Regions from separate parts of the Paenibacillus sp. IHBB 3054 genome, predicted to be linked through region 2. Evidence: predicted binding sites of a transcription regulator. Region 2 holds the regulator's gene; each other region holds the start of a gene.
What was found. Region 2 encodes Rex, which represses fermentation and respiration genes when NADH is low (regulators of the CRP and FNR family bind a similar motif). Its sites were predicted from a motif close to TTGTGAAATATTTCACAA; they were not measured.
Positions count from the first base shown of each region.

Region 1: the regulator Rex is predicted to act here: its motif matches at 1,662-1,679, upstream of ACQ76X_RS31100 (cytochrome ubiquinol oxidase subunit I).
Region 3: the regulator Rex is predicted to act here: its motif matches at 3,529-3,546, upstream of ACQ76X_RS27370 (cytochrome ubiquinol oxidase subunit I).
Region 4: the regulator Rex is predicted to act here: its motif matches at 1,842-1,859, upstream of ACQ76X_RS26085 (DUF1641 domain-containing protein).

Region 1 covers NZ_JBOFBG010000046.1:27,958-33,597, reverse strand. The annotation lists gene ACQ76X_RS31115 (S1C family serine protease) at 1-547, shown strand, start outside; gene ACQ76X_RS31110 (cold-shock protein) at 936-1,136, shown strand; gene ACQ76X_RS31105 (cold-shock protein) at 1,339-1,569, shown strand; gene ACQ76X_RS31100 (cytochrome ubiquinol oxidase subunit I) at 1,794-3,197, shown strand; gene cydB (cytochrome d ubiquinol oxidase subunit II) at 3,184-4,200, shown strand; gene cydD (thiol reductant ABC exporter subunit CydD) at 4,200-5,640, shown strand, end outside.
Region 2 covers NZ_JBOFBG010000001.1:280,492-286,131, reverse strand. The annotation lists gene ACQ76X_RS01490 (hypothetical protein) at 1-226, shown strand, start outside; gene dinG (ATP-dependent DNA helicase DinG) at 344-3,205, shown strand; gene ACQ76X_RS01480 (redox-sensing transcriptional repressor Rex) at 3,295-3,987, shown strand; gene ACQ76X_RS01475 (amidohydrolase) at 3,974-5,275, shown strand; gene ACQ76X_RS01470 (cell wall elongation regulator TseB-like domain-containing protein) at 5,334-5,640, shown strand, end outside.
Region 3 covers NZ_JBOFBG010000036.1:7,799-13,438, reverse strand. The annotation lists gene cydD (thiol reductant ABC exporter subunit CydD) at 1-1,072, opposite strand, end outside; gene ACQ76X_RS27375 (cytochrome d ubiquinol oxidase subunit II) at 1,088-2,104, opposite strand; gene ACQ76X_RS27370 (cytochrome ubiquinol oxidase subunit I) at 2,101-3,453, opposite strand; gene ACQ76X_RS27365 (response regulator) at 3,728-4,384, opposite strand; gene ACQ76X_RS27360 (sensor histidine kinase) at 4,381-5,223, opposite strand; gene ACQ76X_RS27355 (response regulator transcription factor) at 5,252-5,640, opposite strand, start outside.
Region 4 covers NZ_JBOFBG010000032.1:38,700-44,339, forward strand. The annotation lists gene ACQ76X_RS26075 (alpha-galactosidase) at 1-914, shown strand, start outside; gene ACQ76X_RS26080 (nitroreductase family protein) at 996-1,613, opposite strand; gene ACQ76X_RS26085 (DUF1641 domain-containing protein) at 1,941-2,378, shown strand; gene ACQ76X_RS26090 (NAD(P)/FAD-dependent oxidoreductase) at 2,419-3,597, shown strand; gene ACQ76X_RS26095 (SGNH/GDSL hydrolase family protein) at 3,867-4,496, shown strand; gene map (type I methionyl aminopeptidase) at 4,882-5,628, shown strand.

The sequences.
Region 1 (5,640 bases), on a different contig from region 2:
AAACCAGGATGGTGTCTATGACTGGGAACAAGAAGTCATTCAGACGGATGCTGCAATTAACGAGGGCAACAGCGGAGGTGCGCTGGTCGATCTGGACGGCAAGGTGATTGGTATTAATACAATGAAGATTTCCGATACAGGCGTGGAGGGACTTGGTTTTGCCATCCCGGCCAATCATGTTATGGAAACGGCGGGTGAGCTTGAGGCAAACGGGAAGATTGCCCGCTCTTATCTGGGAGTGTATTCCGTGGATTTGAATAACCCTTATGTGCCGCTCGCAGAAGACCAGCGCAAGGAGCTTAATCTGCCAACCACCGTTAAAGACGGAGTAGTTGTGCTGGATGCGGTAGGGCCGGCCAAGGATGCAGGACTGCAGTTCAATGATGTGATTACCAAGTTTGACAATGAACCGATCACATCGACCCTTTCGCTGCGCAAGTATCTGTATGATCACACCAAAATCGGAGATGATCTGAAGATTACTTATTACCGCAACGGAGAGGTAAAACAGGTGACGGTGAAACTTCTTGAAAAACAAAAGGAATAAAAGCGGCATCAGCCGTATATAATAATGTAGCAGTCAAGATAAGCGAGACGGCCCAGCCGTCCTTATTATAAAATTAAGGACGGCATCCGTTTCGAAGTCAAATCATCTGGGTATATTACTTAATATGGATGCAAATCCCCCTTTTTATAAAGACTGGTAGCCCTTACATTGGGAACAACACCTTATAAGGGGAAATACGGATATATTCGGATGTTGGCTTGCCTTTGTAACTCCGGTGTGGTAACATGAGATTAATCATACATTTGATACCTAATTCTCGTATTGAAAAGGGCTGTCAATGCAAATACAACCTTTTTCAATGTGTGAATTTTTTCTTTGTTTGAAGATAAAAAGAACATATTAATTTAAATTTGTGGAGGTAACACACATGCAAACAGGTACAGTTAAATGGTTCAACGCAGAAAAAGGATTCGGTTTCATCGAAGTTGAAGGCGGAAGCGACGTATTCGTTCACTTCAGCGCAATCACTGGCGACGGCTTCAAAACTTTGGACGAAGGCCAACGCGTTGAATTCAACGTTGTTCAAGGCAACCGCGGACCACAAGCCGAAAACGTTGTAAAACTGTAATAATAGAAGCACCGTCCCCGCTTTTGCAAGTTGGGACGGTCTTTTTTTATAAGATCAACTGCTATATCATCATGAAACCACAACATGATCTTGAAGTAGAGCAACTGCAAATGAAGGATTTGTAAGCATCTTAGAAAGAGTATAATTGGATGCTTTTTTACTTGTTTCTCAACTTGTAACATAAAGGAAGGGAGGAACGGCAATGAACTACCGGAAGAAGCCTTTAGAGGAAGTACCGGAAGAAAATACCGCAATTTGGGCCTGTACCAATGATGGATGCAACGGATGGATGAGGGATAATTTCGCATTTGAACATGCGCCTTCTTGCCGTCTCTGTCATGCCCCAATGGTTCGCAGCATGAAGATGCTGCCGCAATTGCTTAATTCTAATGGCGATCTCAAATCGCTGAAGAAGGGTATTTCGATTACCTAACCAATGCCTTTATGAGTCAAGCTTTCTATAGAACGACGAACAAATCCAAGACGGTAAAACCGTCTTATTTTTTTTGCTTTCTGAACGTAATATTGTGATATTTGTCACAAATTTATTGTTTTTTAGCCCGAATCCGGGTGTATAATGTGATAATTATCACACTTTGAGCCTTAAATTTTTGACAGAATAGACATAACGAATGGGGAGAAGAAAGGGGAAGAAACATGGATACAGTTATGCTGTCACGTATACAATTTGCGTCGACGACGATCTTTCATTACTTCTTTGTACCGGTATCTATTGGACTTGCACTCTTGATCGCGATCATGGAGACGATGTATGTCCGAAAAGGCAACGATGAGTACAAAAGAATGGCGCAGTTTTGGGGAAAGCTATTTCTCATTAACTTCGCAGTAGGGGTAGTAACAGGGATATTGCAGGAATTCCAGTTTGGAATGAACTGGTCCGATTATTCCCGCTTTGTCGGGGATGTATTCGGGGCTCCACTTGCTATTGAAGCGCTGCTGGCGTTTTTCCTGGAGTCTACATTTATCGGCTTATGGATTTTCGGCTGGGACAAAGTCTCCAAGAAGATTCATTTACTGTCCATCTGGATGGTAGCGCTGGGAACGATGTTATCGGCATTCTGGATTCTCGCAGCCAATTCTTTTATGCAGCACCCTGTTGGTTTTGCGATGAATAATGGCCGGGCCGAAATGAATGATTTCCTGGCTTTGATTACAAACGGACAATTGCTGGTGGAATTCCCGCATACGGTGCTCGCGGCTTACGCTACAGGGGCATTTCTGGTAACGGGTATCAGTGCCTATAAAATGCTCAAGAAGCAGGATGTACCTTTCTTTAGAAAATCGTTCGAAATTGCGGCGATTGTCGGCATTGTCTCCTCCATGGGTGTAGCCGTTGCAGGTCATGCCCAAGCGCAGTATCTGGTAGAGACGCAGCCGATGAAGATGGCAGCTACGGAAGCCCTTTGGGAGGACAGTGGTGACCCTGCGGCTTGGACAGCCAGTGCTTTTATCGATCCTGACAATAAATCAAACTCCGGGGAAATCAAGATTCCTTATATGCTGAGTTTCTTGTCCTACAGTAAGTTCTCCGGTGAAGTTAAAGGGATGAACACGCTGCAGGCGGAATATGAACAAAAGTACGGCCCGGGAGATTATATCCCGCCTGTGCGTACGACGTTCTGGAGCTTCCGGATCATGGTGGTCGCAGGCACGCTGATGATTGTGCTCGGCATGTATGCGATGTATCTGATGTGGCGCAAAAAGATGGACCGTCCGAACACCTGGTTTATGCGGTTCATGTTCTGGGGGCTGCTGCTTCCGCCAATTGCCAATACTGCAGGCTGGATAATGACAGAGATCGGACGTCAGCCTTGGACGGTATTCGGATTAATGACGACAGAAGACAGTGTGTCTCCTAATATATCGGCTGGACAGGTGCTGTTCTCGGTGATCTCCTTTACGGCGATCTACGCTATTCTGGGAGCGGTACTGATCGGATTGTTCATCAAAGTTATCAAAAAAGGCCCTTATGCCATGGATAACGATCACGGTGAGTCGCATGATCCATATAATAAGGAGGGATCGCATGCTTTCTCTTAATGAATTGTGGTTTGTGCTGATTGCGGTATTATTTATCGGATTTTTCTTCTTGGAAGGCTTCGACTTCGGCGTAGGAATGGAAACGCAGTTCCTGGCCAAGAATGATACGGAACGCCGGGTGCTGATCAACTCAATCGGACCGTTCTGGGATGCGAATGAGGTATGGCTGCTGACGGGTGCGGGCGCGATGTTCGCTGCTTTCCCCAACTGGTATGCAACGCTGTTCAGCGGATTCTATATCCCGTTTGTCTTTGCCCTGCTGGCGCTGATTGCCCGCGGTGTCGCCTTTGAATTCAGAGGCAAACGCGATTCACTGGCCTGGAAAAGAACCTGGGACGCCTGCATCTTCTTCGGCAGCTTCCTTCCGCCGTTCCTGCTGGCAGTAGTGTTCGCGAGCTTCATTAAAGGGTTGCCGATTGACGGTGACATGCAGATGTATGCCGGATTCTTCGACATCGTGAATGTGTATACCGTAGTCGCAGGGATTACTGTAGTGATGCTCTGCCTGGTGCATGGCCTGATGTTCACGACGCTCCGTACGGTTGGCGATCTGCAGGTCCGTGCGCGCAAACTGGCGCAGAAGCTATTGTTCCCTCTGGCTGCGCTGCTGGTTGCTTTTGTAATTATGACTTACTATATGACAGATGTGTTTGAACAACGTGGTGCACTGCTGCTGGTATTAGTGATTCTTGGCATTGCCGCCTTCGTTCTGTCCGGCTATTTCATGACCAAGAAGAAAGACAGCTGGGCATTCGGGATGACCGGAGCGGTTATGGCTTTGTCGGTGCTGTCGATATTTGTGGGACTGTTCCCACGGGTTATGATCAGCTCTATTGATGAGGCGTTTAATCTGACCATCACCAATGCGGCTTCGGGCCAGTATTCACTGAAGGTGATGTCGATTGTGGCGCTGACGCTGCTGCCGTTTGTGCTGGGTTATCAGATCTGGAGTTATTTCATCTTCCACAAACGGGTTCACGAGAAGGAGCATCTTGAATACTAATGGATAAAAATTTGCTTGGGTACAAAGGAGTTAAGCCGGTCTTTCTGATCGTAGGCTTCCTTACCCTGGTGCAAAGCCTGTCCATTCTTCTGCTGGCCAAATCGCTGGCAGAAGTAGTCTCTGCGCTGTTTGCGGGAGAACCGCTGAAGGAACAAGGGGCGACAATGCTCTTGTTCCTTCTTGCGTTTCTCGCACGCCATGCCTGTGCCATGCTGATGAGCCGCTTCTCTTACCGCTTCGCGGAGAACACCGGCAGCAGTATGCGGAGACAAATGATGGACAAGCTGTTCCAGCTGGGACCGAGGCTGGCGGGCGACCGGGGAACGGGAAATCTGGTTACGCTTGTGCTTGAAGGGGTAACGAAGTTCCGCACCTATATAGAGCTTATTATTCCGCGGATGGTAGGGATGGCGGTAACACCGGCCTTGCTTCTGGTATACATCTATACTCTGGATACGTCGAGCGGAGTTATTCTTACCCTGACGATGCCGATTATTATCGTCTTTATGATTCTGATCGGAATGACCGCCCGCAAGCAAATGGACCGCCAGCTGAAGTCCTACTGGACGCTGTCCAATCATTTTGTCGATTCGCTGCGCGGGCTGGAGACGCTGAAGTTTCTCGGGCGCAGCCGCAGTCATAGTGACAGTATTGCCGAGGTCAGTGACCGCTATCGTTCGGCTACAATGCGTACGCTGCGTGTAGCTTTTCTGTCTTCCTTCGCGATGGACTTCTTCACGATGTTATCTGTGGCCTCAGTAGCTGTAAGCCTGGGCCTGCGGCTGGTCAATGAGCAGATGACCCTGGTTACCGGGTTAACGATTCTGATCCTGGCGCCGGAATATTTCCTGCCGGTCCGGCTGGTCGGTGCGGACTTCCATGCTACGCTGGATGGCAAGGAAGCCGGTGAAGCGATGAAAGACATTATCGACCGGGATACGGTAACAGCAGAGGTATTGGAGGCTGATGGAACGGAAGCTTCAACAGCCGCGCCGTCTCCTGCTGCTGTATTTACTTGGCGGCAGGAGAGTGTGCTGAAGCTGGAGCAGGTTGGCGTTAAATATGAAGCAGACGGGATTGCCTCGCTGGAGGGCGTTAACCTGGAGTTCAAGGGTTCTACGAAGATTGGAATTATCGGAGAGAGCGGCGCGGGTAAATCCACACTGGTCGATATCCTGGGCGGCTTTCTGCATCCTACCTCAGGGAGCATCAGCATTAACGGGAACCGTGTCAGTGCGCTTACCGATGAGGAGTGGCGCAAGCAGACCTCATATATTCCGCAGCGGCCGTATATTTTCAGCGGTACGCTGGCGGATAATGTACGTTTCTATTATCCGGAAGCTTCGACGGAAGCTGTTGCTTCGGTGATGGCCGCCGCAGGCTTATCCAAGCTGGTGGAGTCGCTGCCAAGCGGACTGGATGAAATGATCGGCGGCGGCG
Region 2 (5,640 bases):
GGATCATATGCTTGCGCTGATTCGCGAGAACAAGCTGAAGGCGATGATCTACAATGCGCTGGGGTGCATCAGAGCTTCCCAGGAACGCTTCAATGAGGCAAGGGAGCTGTTCAGCCTTTCTTTGTTTCATGACCCGGCACTCCCGGAACCGAATGTCAATCTGGAGGTCTGCCGCAGGCGGGGAGGAAAGCTGCAATTCGGAAATCAGCTTGTTTCGCTTTTGTAATCATAGCCCACTCATTTAAGCGATGCATCCACTTCAACCAAGCGGTGTGCATCGCCTTTTTTCGTAACTTCTGTTATGCTGATAAAGAGTCTCAAGTGAAAGGGAATAGAACTTATAATGAAATTTGCCGTGCTTGATTTTGAAACTACGGGAACCCAATCTGTGGGTGAGATCATCCAGGTTGGCCTTGCCATTATAGAAGAAGACCGGTCCATCTCCCGGGTGTATGGTTCTTACGTCAAGCCCGGAACACCGATTCCTCCTTTTATTACGGGCTTGACCGGCATCACCGATGAAGATGTGAAGGATGCGCCAGAGCTGGATGAGATGATGATGGAGCTCGTCCCGCTGCTTGACGATGTAGTGCTTGTTGGACATAATGTTGCTTTTGATTTCCATTTTTTGCAGAATGCTTTAGACCGCTGCGGCTATTTGCCATTTCAGGGACGGATTCTGGATACGATTGATTTCCTTAAAATATGCTTTCCGTCACTAACGACCTATCAGCTAGGTGCAGTAAGTAACCATTTTGGCATCACACATGACCGTCCGCACCAGGCGGACAGTGACGCAGAAGCTACAGCGATTGTGTTGCTTAAATGTCTGGAAGAGCTGTATAGTTTGCCTCTGCTGACCATTCAGCGGCTTAACGAGCTGTTTGCCGATGAAGACAGTGACTTGGCCTGGTATTTTGACGGCCTGCTGCGGGAGCGCGAGATGGAAACCTTCCAGCCGGAAGGAGAGCTGAATTTTTACCGTCAGCTCGCAATGGCTGTAGGCGACTGGACTGAGCTGGCGCCTCCAAGAGAAGAAGGTGTTGGCAATCCTGTGGAGAATGTATCCTTTGAGGATTATATGGCCGAGGTAACCAAACGGCTTAAGGATACGCTTCCACAATATGAAAGCCGGGAAGCCCAGGAGATCATGATTGGCGAAGTGAATACAGCCCTTCGGGAGGACAAGCACCTGCTGATCGAGGCAGGCACCGGCACCGGCAAATCGCTCGGTTATCTGCTGCCGGCTATTTATCAGAGCGTACGTACCGGGCAGAAGGTTATGGTCAGCACCCATACCATCAATCTTCAGGATCAGCTGCGCGAACGCGATATCCCGCTTCTGACCAGTGTTGTGCCTTTCCCGTTTAAGGCTGCGATATTCAAGGGGAGAGGGCACTATTTGTGTCTGCGCAAGTTTGAACATAAAATAAATAAAAAGGACTTCGTAAGTCCCCGGGAAGAAGCGCTTACGGCAGCGCAGATGATCGTATGGCTTACCCAGACGGAATCGGGTGACGATGAGGAGCTGAATTTGAGCGGTCGCGGCGGGGATTTCTGGGAGACAGTAGCCAGTGATACCGATTCATGTCTGGGCCGTTCCTGTCCGTGGTTCCGCAAATGCTACTACCACCGGGCCAAACATGAAGCAGGGATTGCCGATGTGGTCATTACCAATCACTCCAAGCTGTTCGCAGACGTCAAGGCCGGGCACCAGCTGCTTCCGGCTTATGAGCATCTTGTCATTGACGAGGCCCATCATTTGGAGGATGTAGCCGGCAAGCATCTGGGCATGCAAATGAAGTATTTCACTGTAGCTCATACGCTTACAAGGCTGTATAAAGACAGCCGCAGCGGCCAGCTGCCGGCACTGCGCCAGACTCTGCAGTCCTCGGGCAGTGAGCAGGCTTCGGAGTGGAGCGGCGTAATCGATAAAATCTATCCCGACCTGCTTACCGTAAAGGAAACTTGGGATACACTGAGCGACAAGCTGTTCGGTCTATTGCCCGAACGAAGCGATGCAGCGGCAGGTGAAGCCGGCCAGCTGGTCACACGCCTGCTTCCCGGCAGCAAGCCCAAAGATTGGGAAGAGCTGGCGGCGCTGGAGAATACGCTCCACTTAGCCTTGAGCGACATCATCCGCAGAGGTGACAAAATGCTCAGTGAGATGCGCGATACGGAGAGTCAGTCGTCTTCGGACAGCCTGGTGACCGATATCGGAGGCTTGTTCAAGGATTTGGCATCCATCCGGGAACAAATCCGCTTCTTTATGGGTCTCAGTGACGATAATATCGTGTACTGGATGGAAGGGAGCGGCAACTACCGGGGCAAGTCGCTTCAGCTCTACGCTGTGCCTGTCGATGTAAGCAGCCAGCTCAAGGATCTGTTCTTCGACAAGAAGAAGAGCATAGTGTTGACCTCGGCCACGTTATCGGTCGACAAGTCCTTTCAGTTCATGATTGACAACCTTGGTCTTTCTGAAGCCTCAGAGCAAGGGCGTCTCATGACAGCGCTGCTGCCTTCACCGTTCAAGTACCGTGAACAGGCGCTGCTTGTCATCCCGCGCGATTTCCCCAGTGTTAAGGGCAGCGTAGGCGATGCGCGTTTTGTAGACAAGCTGGTGCATTCGCTGGCTGAAGCGGCGGCGGCGACCAAGGGGCGGATGCTGGTGCTGTTCACCTCCTACAAAATGCTGCGCCAGGTTTATGATCCGCTGAAAGAGGCCTTGGCTTCCCAGGACATTACGGTTCTGGGCCAGGGTGTGGAAGGAGGCAGCCGCAGCAAGCTGATCCGGCGTTTTCAGGACAGCTCTGCATCGGTATTGCTTGGAACAAGCAGTTTCTGGGAAGGAGTCGACATCCCTGGCGAGGCGCTGACCTGTCTTGCGATTGTAAGGCTGCCGTTTCAGCCGCCGAATCATCCGCTGGCCGAGGCAAAAGCGGAGCTTCTGCAGGCCCAGAAGAAGAATCCTTTTATGAAAATGTCTGTTCCACAAGCAGTGATCCGCTTCAAACAGGGTTTTGGACGATTGGTTCGCACAGCGCAGGACCGGGGAATTGTTATTGTATATGATACCAGGGTCATCGAAGCTTATTACGGGAAGTACTTCCTGTATTCACTCCCTGGTCCGAAGATGGAGCACATGCTTACCGATCAGATGGTTCCGCGGATTGCGGAATGGCTTGAAGAGGGCGGCGTTTCCTAATCTGTCATTGTTTATAAATTTTCCCCATCTCTTTGTACCATAGGCTGTGTCCCGTTCGCGGAGCGGGCACTGCACGTGGTTGTCATACGATATCGCGTCAGTGCAATTCTAAATTAGGAGGAGAAAATATGAAATCGGATAAAATATCGGAGGCCGTCGTTCGCAGACTCCCAGTGTACCTGCGTTTCCTGAACGATCTCCAAAAGCGTGAAATCTCAACCGTTTCTTCTCAGGAACTCGGGCAGAAGCTGGACCTTAATCCGGCGCAGATTCGTAAGGATCTGGCCTATTTTGGTGATTTCGGCAGAAAAGGCATTGGATATGACGTGTCTTATCTCATCGAAAAGATCCGTCACATTCTGAAGCTGGATCAACAAATCAATGTGGCCCTGGTAGGTGCCGGTAACCTCGGTCATGCCTTGTCCAATTACAATGCTTATCTGAAGGATACCATGAAAATCACTGCTGTATTTGATTCTTACGCTCCCAAGATTGGACAAAATATCAACTCTCTTACGGTACAGCCGATGGAGGAGCTGGGTCAGACCATCCGCGATCAGGGAATCCGGATCGGGATCATTACTGTACCGGACAGCGAAGCACAGAATGTGGCTGATATTCTGGTAGAATCGGGCATCGAGGCGATCCTGAATTTTGCACCGGTCATTCTGAAGACACCTGCAACCATCCGGATTCATGCTGCCGACTTTACGACTGACCTGCAAAGTCTGGCGTATTATTTACATGATGGAAAGGAAGGAATTACAGATGAGCAGCAATAAGATGGTAATTGCAAACGGACGTTTTCTGGTTCCCGGAAGCGAGAAGCCTGTCTTGAGCGGTTATATGACTATAGAAAATGATTTGATCACATACATAGGGGAAGAGAAGCCCGTTATTGAAGAAGGCACAGTGACGCTCGACGGCAGCCGGCTGCTGTTCATGCCGGGTCTGGTCAACACCCATGGTCATGCTGCGATGTCGCTGCTGCGCGGCTACGGGGATGATATGGTCCTTCAAGCCTGGCTGCAGGAGAAAATGTGGCCAATGGAGGAGAAGTTTACCGGAGATGATGTCTACTGGGGCACTTCCTTATCCGTTCTGGAGATGCTGAAAGGCGGCACAACCACCTTTTTGGATATGTATGATCATATGGACCGGGTGGCCGAAGTGGTCGAACACTCCGGCATCCGTGCGGTGCTGATGCGCGGTGTTATTGGTCTGTGTCCTGAAGAGGTGCAGAACCAGAAGCTTGCGGAAGCTGTTGCGTTCGCCCGCAACTGGCACGGCAAGGCTGACGGCAGAATTACAACCATGATTTCACCGCATGCCCCGTATACTTGTCCTCCGGACTTTTTCATGCGGTTTGTGCAGGCTGCACATGACCTGGACCTGCCGATGCATACGCATATGTCGGAAACGCTGCGTGAAGTGGAGCAGAATGCCGCTGATTACGGCCTGCGTCCTGTAGCGCACCTGGAGAAGCTGGGGATGTTCACCCGCCCGTCCTTAATCGCCCATGGTGTCCACCTGAACGATGAGGAGATCGAAATCCTCGCCCGCCACAAGGTGGGTGTGTCCCATAACCCGGGCAGCAACCTGAAGCTGGCCAGCGGTGTTGCACGGGTGCCTGAGCTGCTGAGAGCCGGAGTCAAAGTTTCACTGGGTACGGACGGGGCGGCAAGCAACAATAATCTCGATATGTTCGAGGAAATGCGGCTTGCAGCACTGATCCATAAGGGAGTCAGCGGCGATCCTACCGCAGTTCCGGCACCGGAAGCGCTGCTGATGGCCACGCAATACGGGGCGGAATCAATCTTCCTGAACCAGGTGGGCCGCCTTTCAGCAGGGATGAAGGCTGATTTTATTGCAATTGATATCGACCAGCCTCATCTACTGCCGCATAGCGACTTGCTCTCCCACGCCGTGTATTCGGCCAGCGCCAAGGATGTCGAGCATGTCTGGGTGAACGGCAAGCAGGTTGTGAAGCATGGTCAGTGCCTGACACTGGACGAGGAAGAAATCCGCCGCAAGGCGCAAGAAACTTTTGAAGGGCTGCTGAAGCGTTAATTCGACTGCCGCAGTTGACTTTATGACGTTTCATATATTAAGGAAAGGAAGCTGCATTTTGAGGAAAAGGAAAAAATGGCTTCTGCTGGGGATCGCTCTGTTTCTGCTCATTCTGTTCGGTCTAAGCCAATTTTATGCCTATATCATGAAGGACCAATGGAATGAACGCAGCGCGGCCAAAGAAGTTGCCAAGACCCGGGCGGGACTTACTGAGATATCCAAGGCGCAGAAATCGGTATGGGACGAAAATTCGGTGTACTGGGTGCTGACCGGGAAAAATAAAGCCGGTACGGATCTAATGGTGTGGGTACGGTTCACCGTGGACGGCAAGCCGGCCGGGGGCGATAACGGAGTTTATGCGGAAG
Region 3 (5,640 bases), on a different contig from region 2:
CGAACATATCGGGGGCATATTGAAACCGGATATCCCTCAGCTCAATGGTAGGTGGCATCCGGTGCAAGCCTCCTTCGCTTGCCGCCGGCTGATCCGCTGCCGCGCTCTCTTCTTTTGTTTCTACAAGCATCTCTTCCACTTTACGAAGTGCTCCCATGCTGGTGCGGCCACTGTGAAAAGCAGTTCCCGTGTTTTTTAACAGATTGTAGAACTCAGGCACCAGCAGGAGGATCAAAAACACGGTATGAAAAGAAAGAGATTTAAAGACAAGAAGCTGAAGCGCCAGCTCAAGCGCAATAATGCCAATGCCCAGCATAACGATCGATTCAAGCATGAAGGTATTGGTAAAGGCAATCCGCAGAATGCCCATTGTCGCATCCCGGTACCCCAGACTGCTGCGTTCTATCTCCTGTTGCTGGCGACGGGCAAGGCCGAACAGCTTCAACGAAACCAGCCCTTGAAGAGAGTCGAGGAAGGTCCCGGAGAATCCGGCGAGCTGTGCAAATTTCTCCTCTGCCTTGTTCTTGGTCTGCAGCCCTACAAGAATCATGAATATCGGAATAAAGGGTGCGGTAAACAGCAGGATCAATCCGGAATTCCTGTGCTGGGTAAAGACTACGATTAATATCAGAATTGGTATTATCGCAGCTTCCATCATTCTTGGCATGTACTGGCTGAAATAACTGTCTGCCTCATCCACCGCATCCAGCGCCACACTTACCTTGCCGCCCGTTTGCCCGCGAAGTGACGAGGGTACAGAAGCTTGGGTCATCTTCCGCAGCACTCTGGCCCTCATCGTTGTCTTGGCATCAGCAGCCATGTGCAAGCCGATTAACCCGTTTCCATAAGATAGCAGCGTACGCACAGCCATGACAGCCAGTAACAGGCCAAGGATAACAGCCGCCGATGAAACGGATACGCGCTCTACAAAAATCTTGTCGACGGCTTCCGCGAGCAGAGCGGCCTGGCATGTTATGGCTACACCGAGTGCAAGCGAGAAGCCTACTAATAGAGCACGACGTTTCCTTTGTGTAGACATATACTCTGAGATCAGACCGGTTCTCCTCTTCATGATAACTCCCCTCCTTTATTTTTTGCCTTTTACATAATCCGCATCAAACAGGAATAACCTGAAGACCAGAATGAGAGACGGGACCAGCAGACACAGACCGCCGATAAAGGCTACCACAAGCGCTATCCCCATTGATTCGTTCGTGGCACCGCTTTGAATGGTGATATATGGGTCCAAGATATAAGGATACTGCCCTATCCCGTACGCAAAAAAGGCACAGAGAAACTGCAGCATGACACAGATAAAGGCCAATCCGTAGCGGCGACCGTTGTACAGCAGCCATGTAGCAATCATGAAAAAGGCAACGGACGAACCCAGCAGCCACCACAAATCCATCATGTTATGAAAATGACGCTCATTATGCTGGGAAAGAAAAACAAATGCCGTAAATGCAGCAATGATCGTTGGCATGCTCCAAAACAGGGCATAGGTACGCATCAGCTTGAGCGCGGACTGATCCTCCGCCCTTGAAGCGTAGTAGGCCAAGAACGAGCTGCTGATAAACAGCACCGACACGATGGCCAATGCTACAATGCTCCATGACAACGGACTTCTCAAAAGCGTCCAATAGGCTAATGTGACAGTTCCGCTATTCTCTATAATAAAACCGCCCTCAGAAAGCGTCAGTGCCACCGATAAAGAAGCCGGAATCAGCAAACCTGTGGCCCCGTATAAAAACAGATATACAATGTTCTGCTTGGAGCCATAGTTCTGAAAAGCATAGAAGGAGCCGCGAATAGCCAGCAGAATCACAGCGATGCTTCCGGGAACAAGCAGCGCAGAGCCATAATAGTAAGCCGTGTCGGGAAAAAATCCGATGATGCCCACAAAGAAGAAGACAAAGAATACATTGGTAATCTCCCAGACTGGCGACAGGTAGCGGGATATCAGCCGGTTAATCAGGTGATCCTGTTTCGTCAAGCGGGCATAGAAGGCAAAGAATCCGGCCCCGAAATCAATAGACGCTACAATTAAGTAGCCGTACAAAAAAATCCAAAGCACTGAAATACCTGCCAACTCATAGCTGATCATAGTTGCTCACCTTTTTCCATAGATGCTTGTGCCAGCTTGTCCAGCTCGGCCTCTGGCGGATTATTGTGGAACAGGCGTCTAAGTACGATGACACACATCGTCCCCATTACAACATAAAGAAGGAGGAAGAGGAAAAAGAGAATCCTCACATTCGGCGATGTTGTGGCTGCTTCCTCTACACGCATATATCCACGGACAATCCAAGGCTGCCTTCCAAGCTCCGCATAGAACCAGCCGAATTCAATGCCCAAGAAGGCCAGGAATGTGCTAAAGACAATGGATCTGAGCAACCACTTGTTAAGCTCATTGCGTTTCTTCCAGAACAAGAAGAGGAAGTACAGCAGTCCAATGCCCAATATAACCATTCCGCTCAGAACCATAAAATCAAACAAATAGTGGACAATAAGCGGCGGGTGTTCGTCAAGCGGGAACTCTTCAAGACCCGTGACCTCAGCGTTAAAGTCTCCAAACGCCAGGAAGCTTAGCGCTTTCGGAAGGTGAATCGCCCCCAGAATCTCGTTCTCTGCATTAAGCCAGCCCAGCAGAATCAAATCTGCGCCGCGTTCGGTTTCGAAGTGCCATTCTGCTGCCGCCAGCTTCTCCGGCTGATGCTCCGCCAGAAACTTGGCTGACATATCTCCGGCAAGGCTTGTCAGCAGGCTGAACGCCACAACAACTGTCATCATCAGCTTCAAGGCTTTCTTGGAGTAGGCTGAGACTCCCCTTCTCAGAATAGTGTAAGCCGCAATTCCCGCAAGCAAGGCAGCGCCCGTCAAGTAGGCAGAGGTTAAGACATGGAATACCTTCGAAGGCGTTGCCGTATTGAGCATCACCTGCAGCGGATTAACTGCCGTGAATTGCCCGGCTTCCATTACAAAGCCTCCGGGCTGATTCATAAATCCGTTCACCGTCGTGATGAATACTGCGGACATGCCTGCCCCGGCGACAATCGGAATCGTCAGCAGCAAGTGAATATACGGGTTGCGGAACCGCCCCCAGGTGTACAAATAAATCCCTAAGAAAATGGCTTCAAAAAAGAAGGCGAAAACCTCCATAAATAAGGGGAGTGCGATTACGTTCCCGCCTAACTGCATGAACTTCGGCCAGACAAGCGCAAGCTGCAAGGCAATCGCCGTTCCGGTCACTACGCCAACAGCTACTGAAATAATAAATCCGCGTGACCATCTTTTGGCCATCAGAATGTAATGATGGTCTTTCTTTCTTATCCCGACGAATTCGGCAATGGCTATCATCAATGGGACACCGACACCAGTCGTGGAAAAAATGGTGTGAAATGCTAACGTCATTCCTGTTAACCATTTACTCCACATCACTGTATCAATAATCACGAATACATTCCCCCCTCAATCTTCCGAATTAAGCCCAGCAAAATCTAGAACCTCTTTGCTATTTTCTCCACTCTGCTGTGCTTTATTTCACAAGTATAAAGATTTTAGGGAAACACTGTATGGCTCGAACGAGGGGGGCAATGTGTCTAACTTTCTTCTATAGTGAGTCTTTTTTGTGAAAACACGCTATTTTATGAATGAAGTGTGACATATGTCATTTCATAATTATTTTATACTTATCGAAGTTTCTGTTTAAACCAATAAAAAGGACTTACTACAGACGATTATACTCGTCTGAAATAAGTCCTTTTTCCAGTGCATAGCGTGTAAGCTGCACACGATTCTGTACCTGCAGCTTTTGCAGAATATTCTTAAGGTGATTCTTCACCGTGTATTCCGAAATTCCATAATTCTCAGCAATTTCTTTGTTCGTCCAGCCCGTGGCTACCCCATTCAAAATATCCTGCTCTCTCGCAGTTAAGTTTACCTGCGGCTCCTTGACTGCAGTTAAGGAGACATCCTTCAAAATTTGATAGGCGACTTCCCGGCTTAAGGGCGCTTCTTCATGGACTATAGAGTGCAAATATTCAATCCAGGTTGAAGGTGCAAGATTCTTCAAGAGATACCCTTGGGCACCCCGCTTTAAAGCTTCCAGCAAATGAATCAGGTCATCTGACACTGTTATCATTACAATTTTCACATAGGGGAACATCAGTTTGATTTTCTGTGTAGCCTCAAGCCCGTTCATTCCGGGCATCTGGATATCCATCAGGATCAAATCCGGCAGCCACTCTGCGGTGAATTCTATGGCTTCCTGTCCATTAGTCACTACTCCAACTACTTCAAAGCTCGGGTCAAGGGACAAAATATCACAAATAGCCTCCCTTGCATGTATGTGATCATCGACAACCAGTACACGCGTGTGCCTCATTTGCCCTCACCCTCTTTCATTAATTCTACTGCAGTGTACAAATGATCCCGACGAAATTCCATTTTCCAATTCATCTCCTCCGCCCTTTCCTTCATGATATTTAATCCGAAACGGTCCTTAAACATAAATGGGTTGTCTACAAATCCCCGTCCATCATCTTTAATCATAACCTTGAACCGGTGCGGGTCTCCTTCTCCCACAATCCAGCCGTGTGTAGCCCCTGAATGCTTCTCTATATTGACGACAGCCTCCCGAACACAGGCAAGCAGTTCAACTTTTTCTTTCGGGGACAACATACTGTCCGGTATCGACCAATTCACACTAAATTGCACAGGAGTGTCCACTACCATCTTTTTCAACTTAGACTCCATAGATTCATGAGATAAAATTGATTTTTCTTCCATAGGCTCATACTTTAAATCAGCTATGGCCTGGCGCACATAACGGTTTACCTCGTGGACTGTTTTACGGATCTGTTGCACGTCATGGAGGTGCCGATCTTTATCCACTACATGTTCTTCCAGACGGTCTACTTTGACGGAGAGCAGAAATAACGATTGCGCAATTCCGTCATGTAGTTCCTTGGCCAGCTGTTCTCTGGCTTCAAGCACGGTTGTTGCGTTACGTTCCACCTCAAGCTCCTTCTGAATGTGCTCCAGCATACGAAACATCTTATTAAGCAGGGTCATACTTACCAGATAAACTATCAACGGTGTGAGCCAGTTTCCTAATTCCATAGAAATATAAGGTAATAAAAATTGATGCCTGATATATTCCCATACCCCGACCGTAAACGTAGGAATTAAAAGAATCATCCATTTAATCTGTTTATAGGTCATTTGCATATTCCCCTCCTCAATGATATGTTCACATCGATTTAAAGCTCAGCATGTATCCGTAACCCCATACGGTTTGAATGAGTCCGTTTCGTTCAGAGAATGCGCCCGATAGCTTATGTCTTACCCGTTTAATGTGAGTATCTACTGTACGATGATCCGCGAATCTCTTATGATCTCCGCCCCATACCTTTAACAGTAAATTCTCTCTGGAAAAGACCTCTCCCTCATGCTTTACCAGAAAATAGAAAAGCTCATATTCCTTTAGAGTGAAGTGAATTTCTTTCCCTTTCACGGTGACTCTTCTTGCTCTGGGATCAATAGTAATGGAGGATATCGTTATCTCTTCATGCGACTGAGCTCCCTGGGGCACCACAACTCCTGTAAACCGGCCAATCATTGCCTTGGCTCGTCCGACAA
Region 4 (5,640 bases), on a different contig from region 2:
CCCGGCATCCCGATTGGTGCCTGCATGTGCCGGACCGCCGCAGAACAGAAGGACGGATGCAGCTTGTGCTCGATTTCTCCCGTGAGGATGTCTGCCAGGCGATCGGCGACAGGATAGCCGATGTGCTGCGCAGCGCGCCAATCTCCTATGTGAAATGGGATATGAACCGCAATATGACCGAAATTGGCTCCGCGCTGCTGCCGCCGGAAAGACAGCGGGAAACGGCGCACCGTTATATGCTCGGTCTTTATGGAGTGCTTGAACGGATTACCTCGGAGTTTCCGGATGTCCTGTTTGAGAGCTGCTCCGGCGGGGGAGGGCGCTTCGATCCGGGAATGCTCTATTATATGCCGCAGACTTGGACAAGCGATAATACCGATGCGATCAGCAGACTCAAAATCCAGTACGGAACAAGCATCGTCTATCCGCTCAGCTCCATGGGCAGCCATGTCTCGGCCGTGCCGAACCATCAGGTACACCGCAATACTTCTCTTGAACTGCGCGGACATGTCGCGATGTCAGGCAATTTCGGCTATGAGCTGGATCTGACAAAGTTTACGGAAGAAGAGAAGGAAACGGTAAAAGCACAGGTAGTGCTCTACAAGGAGCTGCGGCCGCTGGTGCAGTTCGGGGAGCAGTACAGACTGCTCAGCCCGTTTGAAGGCAACGAGACCGCATGGCTGATTGCGGCTGAAGATAAATCCGAGGCTGTGGTCGTGTATGCCCGGACACTGGCCGAGCCCAATGATTCGCTGTATTATCTGCGCCTGAAAGGACTGGATCCCGAAGCGGATTATGAGTGGCTGGAAGGCGGAGGCGTGTACGGAGGAGATCATCTTATGTATGCGGGGCTGCCATTGCCGAATCTGCACGGTGATTTCCAGAGCGTGCTCTGGCGTTTCCGCAGAGTCTAGGATTTAACCGGTTGTTATTATCACAAAAGGCCTTGCCGCGATATTGCGGCAAGGCCTTTTTGCAGATTGAAAGGGTCCATTTCAGAAGAATTCAACAAACTCATTCACCGGCTTGCGGTAGCCGCGTGGTCTGATCTTGCGTTGGTAGTCTTTGCCGATGGTTATCATCAGAGCCGGCACAAGATGGTCCGGGATATTGAGGGTGGCCTTGATGGCATCGGGATCAAAGCCGATCATCGGGCAGGTATCCCAGCCTTTATCCTTGGCAATCAGCATGAACTGCATGGCAGACAGGGAGGCGTTGCGAATAGCTTCATCACGCTGGAAAGCATCATTTCCTTCATAAGCATCGTTAATGGATTGAATGGTGTTGTCATATTCCTCCTGGCTCATAGCGCCAAGTAATTTCAGTCCGCTGTAAATTTCCGGTGCCTGCTGATAGGCAAGCTTGTCTCCTAGCACGATAATAACGGCGGAAGCCGTGTGGATTTTATATTGGTTATAAGCACCTTTGCGGATTTCCTCCTTCAGTGCCGGATCGCTGATCACCTTGTAATGTGTATGCTGCAAATTGTAGCTTGAAGGGGCGAGCCGGGTGAGAGAGAACATGTCCTCCAGCTCGTTTTGCGGGATCTTGATCCCTTCCACGAAATTCATAGCTGATCTGCGGGATTGCACCAAATCTGTAAAAGTACTCATGATAAATACCTCCAAATGTTTATAAAATTGATAGTTAATAAATATCAATAACTTATGTAAATAAACTAACTTACTAATGGTTACTAGCTTAAGATAGCACGGCAATTGAGAATCGTCAATGATGTATTACACTAAATCGTGAAATTAAGTTCAAATAGAAGATAATTAATAAAAACGATAGAAAAGAAGTGATTATAATCACAAAATAAGGTTATAAAGGCAAAAAGATTGTGACGTTTATTACATAATGGGTGTTATAATAGACGCATGGGTTATTGAATTGACTATTATCAAGTGTTACAAGCTAATGCAGAGGAGAGTCCAACAATGTCAGAAACAATTACGCAAACCACTCCTGAACAGGAAGCACCGAAAGCCTCTTTAACCAAAGAGGATGTTCTGGATCAGCTTTTGAAGTCGGAAGTTCAGGAATCTTTAACCACCTTGATAGAACAGTTGCCGCAGCTTACACAGCTTGTAGGTGTATTAACGAAGTCTATGGACTTTGTACAGTCGGTTGCATCCGATGAAGTACTTAAGAATGATACAGTGGGCGCTATTAAAGAAATTGCCGAGCCGGTAGTAGGTTCCGTCAAAAATATGGCGGCTACTGTGATCGAGGCGAAAGACCGGGCGAATGAAAGCACCGAGACGATCAGCGTGTTCGGAATGATGAAGATGATTAAGGATCCGCAGGTTCAGAAGCTTCTCCGCTTTATGAATGCTTACCTGCAAGTCAGCGGCGAACGCAGCCAGCAGAAATAATTAATTCTAATCTCATACGTAAGGACGGAGGAAACATCATATGTCAAAACATATCGTTATTCTAGGAGCAGGTTACGGCGGATTGCTGAGTGCCTTGACTGTGCGCAAATATATGAGCAAGGCTGAAGCAAAGATCACAGTTGTCAACCAGTATCCAACCCACCAGATTATTACCGAATTGCATCGTCTTGCCGCAGGCAGCGTGGAAGAGAAAGCTGTTGCTATGCCGCTGGCGAAGCTTTTTGCCGGTAAAGACATTGATCTTAAAATTGCCAAAGTAAAATCCTTCTCCGTTGAAAGCAAACAAATTGCGCTCTCGGATGGCACGAATCTTACTTACGACGCCCTTGTTGCGGGCCTTGGCAGCACGACGGCTTATTTTGGAATTCCGGGACTTGAACAATACAGCATGGTATTGAAATCGGCTGCCGACGCCAATAAAATTCACGGTCATATCGAAGACCGGATCCGTGAGTACGCAAAAACCGGCAATGAAGCTGACGCGACGATTCTAATCGGCGGTGGCGGATTGACGGGTGTTGAGCTTGTAGGTGAAATTGCCGACGTGCTGCCGAAGCTCACCAAACGTTATGGGGTGGATCAAAAAGCGATCAAGCTGCTGCTCGTGGAAGCAGGTCCAAAGATTCTCCCGGTACTGCCCGATCACCTGATCGAACGCGCTACATCAAGTCTTGCTGCACGCGGCGTACAATTCTTGACCGGTCTTGCCGTTACCAATGTGGAGGGCAACACCATTGATCTGAAGGATGGCCAGAAAATTGTGGCCAACACGTTCGTATGGACCGGTGGTGTACAAGGAAATCCGCTGATCGGTGAATCCGGTCTTGAAGTTAACCGTGGACGTGCAACGGTAAATGAGTTCCTGCAATCCACATCGCATCCCGATGTATTTGTTGCCGGTGACAGTGCTGTTGTATTTGCTCCGGACGGCCGTCCTTATCCGCCGACTGCACAAATCGCCTGGCAGATGGGTGAGCTGATTGGCTATAATCTGTATGCTCACCTGAACAATAAATCGCTGGATACCTTTAGTCCGGTCAATTCGGGCACACTCGCCAGCCTGGGCCGTAAAGACGGGGTTGCTATTATCGGCGGCAACTCAACGCCATTGAAAGGCTTGCCTGCAACGATGATGAAAGAAGCAAGCAACATCCGTTATCTGACACATATCAAAGGTTTGTTCAGTCTGGCGTATTAATATTCATTAGCCAGCTTTGCTGGAAGCCAGTTCATAGGATCCCCTTTTAGTTACCCGAAAACACCTGATTTTTTTTGAGGTGCGAGTGCTGGAAGGGGATTTTTTTCTGTGCTGAATTACATAGTTAATAACTGGGAATGAAATTAAATAAGTTCACAATGCGTAGTGCGCTTTGAAATCCTACCATAATTGAGGGTGTCCGGAGAAATTCTATTTGATATAATGGAATATGTTTATACCATTCAGTGGTTTTATAGGAGGATTTAAACATGGGATTTAAAGAAAACGATATCATTTTGTTCCAGGGTGACAGTATCACCGATTGTGGGCGCAATTATGAAGACGCTTCATCACTGGGCGTAGGTTATGCAATGATGGCCGCCGCACGTCTCGGGCTGCAGTATCCGGAGAAGAATCTGACGTTCATTAACCGGGGAATCAGCGGCAACCGCATTACGGATTTGCAGCAGCGCTGGGATAAGGATTGCCTGGACTTGAAGCCGACATGGGTGTCCATTTATATCGGGATTAATGATACCTGGCGCCGCTTTGACTCCGGCCAGGAAACTACTGCTGCCGAGTTTGAAGCCGCTTATCGTGATTTGATCGAGCGTACAATGAGTGCGCTGGATGCCAAGCTGGTGCTGATTGAGCCGTTCGTACTGCCTGTGCCGGAAGACCGCAAGAACTGGCGTCAGGATTTGGATCCCAAAATCCATGTTGTGCGTGAATTGGCACGTGAGTACGGGGCCCCGCTGGTTCCGCTCGACGGCCTGTTCGCTGCGGCTTCCGTTAAAGCGGAGCCAGCGTTCTGGGCAGGGGATGGCGTGCATCCTTCTTCGGCCGGACATGCCCTTATTGCCGAAGCCTGGCTGAAAGCGGTAGGAGCAATTAACTAGAGCGCCTATTTATTTTGTTAAAGCTATCCCATCTGAGCGTGTTCAGGGACCGATCCGTTATTTTATAGCGGACCGGTCTTTTTTTGATGTGCGGAGCTGAAGATTGGATGAGGGAGACCAATGCACGGACATTTCACTCTACACCTGAAGACTGTTATAATTGTAGGGTACATATTATTACCGATACTTCATCTAACAAGCTCATGGCGATGCCTGAATAAACGGAAGAAATCCTCAGAGCCATCGGGCGTCAGCACACACCTCAAGATGAAGCTAGTGTTCGGCGAAGTGTATCAGGAATACATTATTAATGAAGAAGTTAACAATCTATACCGAAATAATAAATATCAAGTACATCTTATAGAGCGAGAGGAATGTTAAAAGAATGACGAGCGATACAGCAGAGGATTTGCAAGGTCTGAAAGCAGCCGGCAAGGTGGTAGGTTACACTATCGCCGAGATGAAGAAACATGTAAAACCAGGTATGACGACCGCCGAGCTTGATGCGGTGGGGGCGAAGATCCTGGAGCAATTTGGTGCGAAATCGGCTCCGAAGGTTACCTATAATTTTCCGGGCAGCACCTGCATCAGCATTAATGAAGAGGTGGCTCACGGCATTCCCGGCTCACGCGTCATTAACCCCGGTGATCTGATTAATATTGACGTATCGGCCGAACTTAACGGTTATTACGGTGACTCCGGCGTTTCTTTTCAACTGCCGCCCTATAACGAGGAGCTTGTACATCTGTGCCGCAGCACGGAGGAAACCATGATGAGCGTAATCAATCATCTTCGAGCAGGCATGAAGGTGAATGAGATTGGCAGAGTGATGGAGAGTGAAGCCCGCAAACGCGGCTACAAAATCGTACGCAATTTATGCAGCCACGGCATCGGCAAATCACTGCATGAGAAGCCTTTCGAAATTCTCCCGTTTTATAATCCGCGGGTAACTACGGTGCTTAAAGAAGGTCAGGTCATTACGATTGAACCGTTCCTGTCTACCGGAGCTGACTTTGTAGAACAGCAGTCGGACGGGTGGACACTGAGTGTGAAGGACAATAGCCGGGTAGCCCAGTATGAGCATACCATTATAGTGACCAAGGGCAAACCGATTATTCTGACAAGCGCATAGAACCCTGCCGAG